One region of the Oceanobacillus sp. FSL W8-0428 genome, then DNA from elsewhere that is predicted to be linked to it. Evidence: riboswitches for the same ligand, from Rfam matches in the RefSeq annotation. Region 1 holds a riboswitch; the other holds the start of a gene.

The links. A riboswitch is a leader RNA that binds a small molecule or an ion and turns the genes downstream of it on or off. The one in region 1 is predicted to bind thiamine pyrophosphate.
Region 2: another riboswitch for thiamine pyrophosphate. It lies ahead of MKY30_RS18885 (ABC transporter ATP-binding protein); the one in region 1 lies ahead of MKY30_RS03815 (acetylornithine deacetylase).

What each region holds. Positions count from the first base shown of each region.
Region 1 is NZ_JBBORB010000001.1:868,652-874,319, reverse strand. Features, by position in the region: gene MKY30_RS03835 (TerC family protein) at 1-466, opposite strand, end outside; gene MKY30_RS03830 (DUF2653 family protein) at 779-1,075, opposite strand; gene MKY30_RS03825 (S66 family peptidase) at 1,422-2,456, opposite strand; gene MKY30_RS03820 (hypothetical protein) at 2,499-2,921, opposite strand; TPP riboswitch at 3,062-3,171, shown strand; gene MKY30_RS03815 (acetylornithine deacetylase) at 3,256-4,524, shown strand; gene tenA (thiaminase II) at 4,564-5,232, shown strand; gene MKY30_RS03805 (YpjP family protein) at 5,403-5,668, shown strand, end outside.
Region 2 is NZ_JBBORB010000001.1:3,940,104-3,945,771, forward strand. Features, by position in the region: gene MKY30_RS18870 (antibiotic biosynthesis monooxygenase) at 1-48, opposite strand, end outside; gene MKY30_RS18875 (ABC transporter substrate-binding protein) at 233-1,240, opposite strand; gene MKY30_RS18880 (ABC transporter permease) at 1,242-1,982, opposite strand; gene MKY30_RS18885 (ABC transporter ATP-binding protein) at 1,986-2,759, opposite strand; TPP riboswitch at 2,901-3,010, opposite strand; TPP riboswitch at 3,115-3,214, opposite strand; gene MKY30_RS18890 (glyoxalase) at 3,528-3,926, opposite strand; gene MKY30_RS18895 (TetR family transcriptional regulator) at 4,214-4,822, shown strand; gene MKY30_RS18900 (SDR family NAD(P)-dependent oxidoreductase) at 4,827-5,621, shown strand.

The sequences.
Region 1 (5,668 bases):
GGATTAATTTTAGAATGAGTTCACTGGCTGTTAAAATAATCGGGATACTTAAAATGATTCCGGCAATTACCAGCAGCAAATCGCTGTCTGCAATGGCAGCGATGGCCAGTACATTATCCAGACTCATGATGACATCTGCAAAAATAATAATTGTTATCGCCTCACGCAAAGAATTCCCGCTCTTCATCTGACTTTGATCCTGCTTATCAACCAGTAATTTATATGCTACATACAATAGGAGAAATCCGCCAATTAGTTGAATAAAAGGCAGCTGTAGCAAGTAAATCATGATAAAAACAAAGAGGATACGAAGCGCAATTGCTCCAAAAGTTCCCCAGCGGATGGCGCGTGTTTGAAGATGTTCCGGAAGATTTCGGCTCGCCATCGCAATGACAATAGCATTATCCCCGCTTAATAAAATATTGATAAGGAGAATTTGTCCGACTGTCTGTATAAACTCCAACATATCTCTCCTTTCCTGTCTGCTCGATATTTTAGTATATGAGCTTGTACGAGGAATCAGAACAGGAGAGAAAAAAATAAAGAACGGCAAATGAAAACCCTTTTATTTTTTTATCCAAAGGAAATAAAAGGGTTGTTAACTGTTTTATATGTACGTACATGCCAGGAGGCCTTCCTGCTCTTTTTTGTCAAAAGAAAACTTGTTAAGAAAAAATTAAAATAAATGCTATATTCAATTGAATAGAGGCTGTTGGCCTTGAATCATTTGAAAATATGTAAATAAGCTTAAAAAATATTATCAAGTTTTTATGAGAAACTAGCTATCACTGCGAAGGCGCGCGTAAATGCCGTTTCGTCTGTTTAAATCCAGCTTTAAGCCTGCATATGGATCAGCATGAAGATTCTCTTTGATCCATTTTCTTAATGCAGTAATAATTTGCTTGGTCATCCATTCCTGTTTTCCGGACGGCGTTATGATTTCTGCTGAAAAACCAGTGTAATCATCATAAAACAACTCTACCTGGACGTCATCTGCATTCATATTCTGTTCTTCAGCAATGTACATACATATAGCAAGCACAATATCCTCTTCAGGAATAATAAGTTTTTGCATACCTCAAATTCCTCCTGCATATGGTTGGACGGCTTATTTAATATCCGCCTTTAGCGATGGTGCCCATTCTATTCTATCTTACTACAAATTCCCTATTTGCATGAAGCAGGAAGTAGTTATAGGGGCATAATCTTTCTCTTGACTCTTCTAATCAGGATAATTTTATTGTTAACCTTTATGGGAAAAAGAGCAATGGAGAGAGCGCGAAGCCTCAGAAGAGCTTAGTCATTACTTCGTTTAACTAACATTTCTAAACAGGAAGTATATCAATAGTATATCACTGTCTTATTTGATTTAATAATGAGAGAGGCGTAAATCTATTCTAACTAAAGAAAAGCAGCTGTCCTTAATCCGTAACAGCTGCTTCTATAATCGAAAAGGATGCTTGATGGCAATCAACTTGTGCTAATCTTCCATATGGGATAGGTGTTTTTGGTTCAGTATGTCCAAAAGAAACACCATAAAGAACAGGAAGATCAACCAGCCCGCTTTCTGCTAGAACAGATAAGATAATTTCCTTATATGCTTCATAATGTACCTCCCCATAAGGTTTTGCAAAAATCATTCCATTTGCCTGGTGGAGTATTCCTTGAGCTGCATAGTTTCTAAGCCATCTTTTTATTAACTCGGGCTCTGTCTGCTCCTCGGATGTTTCAAAGAAGAGAATGCTATTCTTCCATGCTCCCTGCTGTGGCCAGATTTCTGTTCCTTTGGCAAATTCAAGTACTTCGATACAGCCTCCGATAAGGTTTCCTTTTGCGATACCGCTTCCCTGCAGGAGTTCATAACCCCGATCAGGATATCTTGTTCTTGCAATGAATTTATTGGAAATATCCCATTCCAGGAATTCACTTGTCCATTTCTCCGGTGCAGAGATATTGCCGACTGCTTCCACTTTAAAAAGCATGTTTTGAATGGCATTCACTGTGTAATCATCCATTGCAACATTTTCTGCAAAGTCTGTCATAATTGCCGGACCGTAGAAGGAAGATAATCCTGCATGGAAGCAGAATAAATGGGCAATCGTCGTGTCAGAGAAACCCATAAAAATCTTTGGGTTTTTACGGATAATATCAAAATCAATATAGGGAAGCAGGCGGATACTATCATCTCCGCCAATATTAGAAATAATCCCTTTGATTTCAGGATCCTGAAAAGCGGTCATTAAATCCTCAGCCCGTGCCTTGGGGTGTTCAGCTATGTAAGCTTGTCCTTTTAAGCTGTTGGGCATTGGTACAACTTCAAGTCCAAAGACGGATTCTAAGCGTTCCACGCCCTGTTCATAGCGCCAACGCAGTGATGGTTCACCAGCTCCTCCCCAGGAAAGGCTGACAGTTGCTACTTTATCACCAGGCGATAATTTTTTTGGCTGAATAAGCATAAATGAGGCTCCTTTCTGTGAATGGTATATACTATGTATTCGTTACTTATTTGAAAAATCCTTTTTCTGTTTTTTATAATAAGATCCAGTTTTCTTCTTTCTTCGCATTAATATGGCTGCATATATTAATAAAGCGGTAACGATGATAACACAGCTGTAAATAATAAAACTAGATCCTATAAAATCACTGAATTTGGTTCCTGATATGTACGCTTTATAAGGCTGGCCTTCAGGATAACGGATATTTATTAAATCACGATTTTGAGGAAAAATACGAGAGGATACTTGTTTGGAAATAAAAGTTTCTTCTTCTATATCTTCCGCGTAAAAGGATAAATGCAAATAGTATGAATTTGTGCTATGGAGGCCGGCATTATAATCACGCTCTTTATTGAAAATAAAAGCCTCGATTTCTATTTTATTGCCACTATAGGATTGAACAACACTTATAACAGCTTTTCCCATAAAAACATATGACATTAAAAATAAGAGAGAAAAGATTCCCAATAGCGAAAAGACAAACAGGTACAGAATAATCTTTGATAAAATCCTGCTTTACGCCTGTAAACCCTTATGGTAATCTAAAGCTGACAAGTAAATACGCAATAATCCACTAGGGGTGCTTATAAAGCTGAGAGAGGCATGTATATACTGCCTTAACCCTTACCAACCTGATCTAGTTTGTACTAGCGGAGGGAAGTGGGCGGGATATGCCTATAGGCAAATGAGATAAAACTTTCTGCCATCTTCCTTCCTGGGGAGATGGCTTTTTTGCGTGCTTTAAAGGAGGTTTATTTTAATGGATAAAATAGTTCAGGATGTATGGAACCGGGAGAAAGAGCTGGTAGAGCTACTCAGCGATTTGATTCGCTTCAGGACACCGGCGCCGCCTGCAAGAAATACAGCGGATATCCAGGCTTATATTGCAAAGTATTTGAAGAAAATGGGTTTTGAAACAGAACAATGGGATGTTTATCCGGGGGATCCAAATGTCGTCGGCCGTCTACAAGGAACTTCTTCTGATGCATATAATAGTTTGATTCTTAATGCACATGTCGATGTCGCTTCTATTGAAGAGGATGAAAAATGGAAGCATGCGCCATTTCAACCGACAGTAGAAGACCGTACATTATACGGACGTGGCGCAGCGGATATGAAAGGTGGACTGGCAGCTTGTTTATTTGCTATGAGAATTTTGCATGACCATCAGGTTGAGCTGGGAGGAGATGTCATTCTTCAATCAGTCATTGGTGAAGAAGTTGGCGAAGCAGGAACGAAGCAATGTGGTGAGCGTGGTTATACAGCAGATTATGCCATTGTTGCAGACACTAGTCATTGTGAAATTCATGGACAGGGCGGTGTTATTACGGGCTGGGTTATAGTGAAAAGCCCAACCACGCATCATGATGGTACACGTAGACAACTTATTCATGCAGGAGGCGGAATGAAGGGAGCGAGTGCGATTGAAAAGATGAACAAGCTGATTACTGCCCTGCAGGAGCTGGAGCGCCATTGGGCAGTGACTAAATCTTATCCAGGTTTCCCGTCGGGCACGAATACGATTAACCCTGCAGTTATTGAGGGAGGTAGACATGCCGCATTTATCGCAGATGAATGCCGCCTGTGGATTACCGTTCACTATTATCCGGATGAGACAGCTGAACAGGTCGCAGAAGAAATTGAGCTGCATTTACGAAAAACAGCGGAAGCAGACGTCTGGATGAGAGACAATCCGCCGGAATTTGAGTGGGGGGGCGAATCGATGATTGTTGACCGGGGTGAAATTTTCCCATCATTCTCAGTAGATGAGGAGCATGCAGCCTTTGCTCTTTTACAGGAGAGTCATCAGGAAGCATTCGGTAAGAAAGCTTCCAGTCGTATGTCTGAAACAGTAACAGATGGGGGATGGCTTGCAGCCTATGGTATTCCTACTGTCTGCTATGGCCCAGGAGAATTAAAGCACGCTCATGCAGTCGATGAACAGATAGATATAGATGAGCTATTAGACTATACAGCGTCATTACTGCGGTTTATTTTGAAATGGTGTAATACAAAAAAACAGAAATAGCGTTGTTCATAAAAAATATATAAAAGGAGCTTTTATAACATGAAATTTTCAGAGCGTATTCGCAAGAAAGCAGACCCGGTTTGGGAGAAAAGTCATCAGCATCCATTTGTACAAGGGATTGGTAATGGAACACTCGATATAGAGGCATTTAAATTTTATATGTGTCAGGATTACAAGTATTTGATAGAGTACTCCAAAGTAATTGCGTTGGGAACGGTGCTTGCAAAAGATTTAGATACGATGTCCGGGTTTGCTAAATCGCTGGACGAAACGTTAAATTTTGAAATGGATCTTCATCGTCAGTATGCTGAACATCTTGGTATTTCAAGGGATGAACTGGAATCTACTGTTCCAGGTCCTGTAACTCTTGCTTACAGCAGTAACATGCTTGCAGAAGCGCAGAAGGGCTCTTTAGCAGCTTTGATTGCAGCAATTCTGCCGTGTGCCTGGAGTTATCACGAAATTGGTCTGGAGCTGGCGAAGAAGCCGGGTGCGCTGGAGCATGAGCAGTACGGAGAATGGGTGAAAATGTACAGCTCGGATGAATTTGGTTCCATCGGTAAGTGGCTGATTGAAAAATTGGATGAACTTGCTGAAGGCTGTACGGAAACAGAACTGAATGATTTAGAAGCTATTTTTCTGAATACCAGCCGCTATGAATATATGTTTTGGGATATGGCGTATAAGCGTGAAGGCTGGCCGGTTTAATGGCAAAGAGATTACCTATAAGATATAAGCCATTTGTGAAATAGTGTATAAATAGGATGTTTGGTATAACAATATTGTCTATAAAATTGAAAAAAGTAGAATGGTTGGATAGACAATGAATAGATTCATGGTAAAATAAAGAAAACGGATATGGAAGATGGGTGAAGCAGATGAAGCTCTGGTGGAGAAGAATAGCAGTCGTATTTATAACTATCTTAACGTTGGGGATATATACACCGACTAACCTTTTAGAAATTGATGCAGATAAACGGAGCGACAGTAATTTATCTTCTTCATCTGATATAGAAACAACATCTGTTATTGAGGAAACCACCCAATCATATATTGTAGGGAATCCAAAGGAAGTTTATCTGGAACATCTGCATAAAGAGGCAAAAGAATTGAGTCTGGAAAAGTTTGGACCAAGAATCACTGA
Region 2 (5,668 bases), 3.1 Mb from region 1:
ATTTACCTTTCCTTTTTTTACTCGTAATGTGTTAACGACTTTAATCATTATGCACAGCCTCCTATGATTTAGATAAAAATCTATGTTTATATTCTAATACCACTTCTGCCTGTTTTCCACCTATTCGGGTGTGCCAAAAATACGGTATACCATGAGAAACCCTTGCTTGAAACGCACTTGGCTGATTTCCAACAATACTTTGAACAATAAATAAGCAGCTTTATAGAAATTATTATTCAATATTGACAAATATATCATCGATATTTGGAATTTCTTTAATCACGCCGTATTCTTTTAACCAATTCGCTGTTTTTTCCCATGAAGCTCTTTCCTGTGTACCAAAACCCTGCTCTGAATCCATTTTTGGTAATAAAATAGTTAAGCTCTCTGTTTCAATTTCTTTTTCCAGGGGAAAGTTTACTTCATCCTGATAATCCAGCAGGATTTGCAGTGCTTCTTCCTCATTTTCAACCATGAAATCGTATCCCTTACGCGCAGCGCGCCAAAACGCTTCAATATATTCTCGCTCGGCATCCCATGTTTCATCACTTGTCACAGCGACAATTTCGTAAAAATCAGGCACCCCGTAATCTACTGGATCAATAAAATCAATTGCATGCCCTTCACTGCGTAAGACTGGCACTTCATGATTCACATACATGCCACTCACTGCATCGACCTGCTCAGAAATAAGTGAAGAACCTAATTCAAATTCTACATTTATCATATCTACTTTTTCATAATCTCCGCCGTCATGCTCGACCATTGTTTTAACAATTGTCTCATTTACCGGAATTCCAGGGTAACCTACCTGCCTCCCTTCTAATTCTTTCGGCGATTCTATCGGATCATTGGAACGGGAAACAATCCGGTTTAACGGCTCACGAACGACAGCAGCCACAGACTTAACAGGAATATCTTCATTTGCTCTTGCTGCAATCACATCGGGCTGGTAATATAACCCCATTGTCACCTTGCCTGAAGCCGCAAGTGTCAGAGGGTCTGTTGGATTTGCCGGGAATTGAATATCAACTTCAATCCCTTCTTCCTCAAAATAACCCTTCTCTTCTGCTACGTATAGATAACTATGTACGGCATTCGGATACCAATCAAGCATAATAGAAACGGTATTTGTCCCGTTTACTTTTTTATTATCCTCTGCATTTGATTCTTCATTTCCACAAGCGCTTAGAATTGTAAAGCCTATTAGAATACTAACTATTGCTGTTAATTTATTCATACTAAGATCTTCTCCATTTCAATATATATTTTTCCAGCAAAACAACTGTAATAAATAATATAATTCCAATTAAAGAGAGAACGACTATAGGTGCGAAGACTCCTGCTCCATTAAATTGTGTCATCATCCGCCGGCTAAAATAACCTAGGCCAGCCTGTGCACCGAGCCACTCTCCAATTGCAGCGCCAATCACACTCATGGGGACGGCTACTTTTAACCCTGAAAAGAAAGAAGGCAGTGCAGATGGAACCTCCAGCTTGAAAAAAAGCTGTCTTTTAGATGCGCCAAGTGTTTGAAATAACTCTTTCAGTTCTTTACTTGTTGATCGAAAACCATCGAATGTACTGACGGTAATAGGAAAAAAGGTAATGATAATTGTAACGATGACTTTGCTCCAGATGGAATATCCGAACCAAAGTACAAAAATAGGTGCCAGTGCAATAATAGGAATGGTTTGTGATGTAATTAAAATAGGATAAATGGCTTGCTCTAATGCTTTTGATATATTCATACTGATTGCTAGGATAATTCCAAGTACTAATGAAATACCGAGGCCAATTGCAATAACAGCCAGTGTAACAGGAAGATGATGCAGCAGAAGCTCCGCTTTCAATTCCCATAGCTTTATCGCAATTTCAGTCGGCGCCGGTAAAATAAATGGTGTATTAACAAACCTCGCTCCTGCTTCCCATATAAATAAAAATATTGTGATTAAAATAATAGAATAAAGATAATTTTTCATTGATTACACCCTCATCCGAAATTGATCCAGCAGATTATTTTTTAGCTCCGTCACTTCTTTATTTCCTAAATCCTGTTGCCGTCTTGGACGTTCCAAAGGCACTTCAATCTCTTTAAATGTTGTAAAAGGTGTATCAGTAATGACAAAAATGCGGTCAGACAAAAATAATGCTTCTGTAATATCATGTGTTATAAATAAAATAGTAGATTGCTGCTCTTTCCATTGTTCTAATAGCCATTCCTGCATAAATAACCTGGTCATCGCATCCAAAGCTGAAAAAGGTTCGTCCAGCAATAGCACATTAGAACCGGATAAAGTAGCTCTTAAAAAGGAAACACGCTGGCGCATCCCACCGGATAGTTCATGCGGATATTTATTCTCGTATCCTTTTAAACCAAACGCCTCCAGCAAGCTATCGACAGCTCTTCTATCGAGACGACTTTCTTTGTGCAGTTCTAACGGAAGAACTGCATTTTGCTGAACTGTACGCCAAGGCATTAATAAATCCTGTTGAGGCATATACCCAACTTTTCCTGAACGGTCGGTTACTTGTTTTTCATTTAAATAGATAGATCCACCGGTCAGTTCTTCCAGCCCGACAATAAGACGAAAGATGGTTGATTTTCCTGAGCCGCTTGCACCGATAATACTTACAAATTCACCATCTGCAACAGAAAGATTCATGTTTTTTAAAATGGGAATCTCCCCTGCATCATTTTTATATTGGAAATCGACATTTTTAAACTGAAGTGCTAATTTATTATTTTGTTCTCTCATCCTTCGTTTTCACCCTCTTTCTGATAAAAAGTATAAGTTTATTTCTTAATAACACTTGTTAATAGATTGAATATGCACGCCTCCCTTCAAACAAAAATACCCCGGACACGAAGCCCAGGGTACACACATTTCCATATGATAGAAATTACTTTGCATGTTCCCTACGCTGGTCTCAACCAGATCAGGTTCTAAGGGTCTTTATCTTATGGATACTATCTCAACCAGCAACACTGGTCCCCCTACATTCTTATTAAATTGTATCTCTTACTATTTGAATCTACTGTAAGAGCATTAAAAAACCCACTCAACAAATATTGATGAATGGGAAATGAGTACATAACTAGATTATTACCTACTTAAGTAAACCTCACTTCCCTACGTTAGTGTTAACTAAATCAGGTTCCAAGGGTCAAGTTTCCTTTCTCAGCAATAAAATTGCTCCCCTAGCGATTATAGAAATATGAAATTTAGAATTAATAGTTTACCTGTAAGTGCTGATTAAATAGCATGATGCATTCATAGCGTTATTTTCAGCGGTGTCCTTTATAATCAGGGTGTATTATGGTTTTTATTCTTGAAACGAATACACTACAGCATGCTATAAGAAAGAAGTAAAATACTTAAGGCTTATTTAAGCATATATCATTTAAAAATGCAAACCATGCCTGACACCACAATATTAGCGTCAGGCTGGTTCCTGTCATTATTGGTAATTATTAATAGGACGAGATCATTAGCTCTCCACATTTCTTCCATTCATTTATTACCCTATTGTTTCATCCACATCGGTTCTAACATATTCCCATCAATATCAGATACCTCCAAGCCATACATTTGCTCTTCCGGCACCCCCATATCAACACGATAAGCATCGCCGCCATTTTCTTTTGCTAATTGTCCAAATTCTTTGACTGCTTCAGCGCTTTCCATGCCGAAACAAATTAAGGCAGCATTTTCTTTTTGTGTATCGGCAATCTTCTTATTTTTGAGGAACTGTTGATAAAAAGAATGTTCTAACAACATAATATAAAAATTTTCGTCCCAGACCATACAGCTTGCATGAACATCAGAAAAGTCATCGTTCTTTGTAAATCCAATTTTTTCGTAAAAATTAGTGGCATCTGCTACATTCTTGACTGGAAAGTTAACAAAAATCATTGTACTCATTAAAACGCCTCCTTTTTATTAGTTTACTATAAATGAATAAGAAAAGCTTCTTCTCGATTGCTCAATAGTTTTTCTTTTATTTAATAAATTCTCGGTATAAGCCATTACCTATTTTCTTTTTCAGAATAAATAAGGCTTCTTGATTTCTCCTAGTGTGTTTTCCCCTGCATCTTATATTAGACATTTTTTCATACATAATATTGATATTTCTTGCCTAATAGGTAAAAATATATTAAAATGACCACAGGTCAAAATTGACTACTGGTCAAATGAAGGAGGTTTTATTCATGTCACAAAGAATGGATAAAATATTTCATGATAGAAATACTACCATTCTAAATAATGCAGAGAAACTATTTAGACTAAAAGGTTTTGATAACGTAACGATGAATGACATAGCGAAAGAATCTAATATTGCAAAGGGTACGTTATATTTGCATTTTAAATCAAAGGAGGAATTACTTTTTAATATTTTGATACCTAAATTAGAAGAATTTAATGCAAAAGTGGAACTTATCGATAAAAAAGAAGAACTTACAAGTGATAAAATCAAAAAAATAATCACGTATGGATTTGATAGTGACTTTTTTGATTTTACTAAGAATCATTTTCTTTATATGCATCAATTATTTAATGTACAATACTATGATGAATTAAATGCAGTTATTGATAAGATCATAAAGAATTTTTCTCTAATCATACAAAATGGAAAAGAAATAAACGAGGTAAACTCTTCTTTGCCTAATAACTATTTATCCCATCAATTGATGCACGTTTTTGACCCTCAAATTTATTTTAGTTTAGTTGAAATTGAAAAAAATACAAAAGAAAGTTTTGTACGCAACACGATTACTTTTTACTTAAATGTATTACATGTGGCTAATAAAGGAGACTAATAATATGGATTTAAAATTAAAAAATAAAAAAGCACTTATTACCGGATCAACGAAAGGAATAGGAAAGGCAATAGCTTATGAACTTGCAAAAGAAGGTGCGGATGTTTTGGTTAACGGCAGAAGCAATAAGGAAGCAGAATTGGTTGTTCATGACATAAAGCAAAAACATCCAGAAACTAATCCTCAAAATGCCTTTGGTAATCTATTGAACAAGGATGATAGAGAAAATATCTGCAATAATCATCCTGATGTAGATATTCTTGTGAATAATTTAGGCGTATACGAAATGATGAACTATGAAGAAATCACTGATGAAGTCTGGAAAAAATATTTCGATACCAATTTCCTCGTTGCTGATAATATGTCCAGATTTTATTTAAAAAAAATGCAGAGTAAAAATTTTGGCAGAATTATTTTTATTGCCAGCGAAGAAGCTGTTATGCCTTCTGGAAATATGCCGCAGTATGCTGTGACCAAATCAATGATTTTATCTTTATCTAAATCATTATCCTTTTTAACCAAAGGCAAAAAAGTAACAATTAATACTATTATGCCCGGGCCCACATTATCAGAGAATGTTGAAAATATACTCAAAGATATGAATGATACCTCCAGTAAATCTTTCGAACAAATTGAAAAAGACTTTGTATTGTCTAATTTACCTGATTCATATATTGAAAGATTTATCCGTCCTTTTGAGATAGGAAGAATGGTTGCATTTTTAAGCAGCCCATACTCTGGTGCCATGAAAGGTACCGCGGTTCGAATGGATGGTGGTTTAATACCTTCTATTTATTAATTCAACAGTAAAAAGGGCAGCGAAATGCTGCTCCTTTTACTATTTAT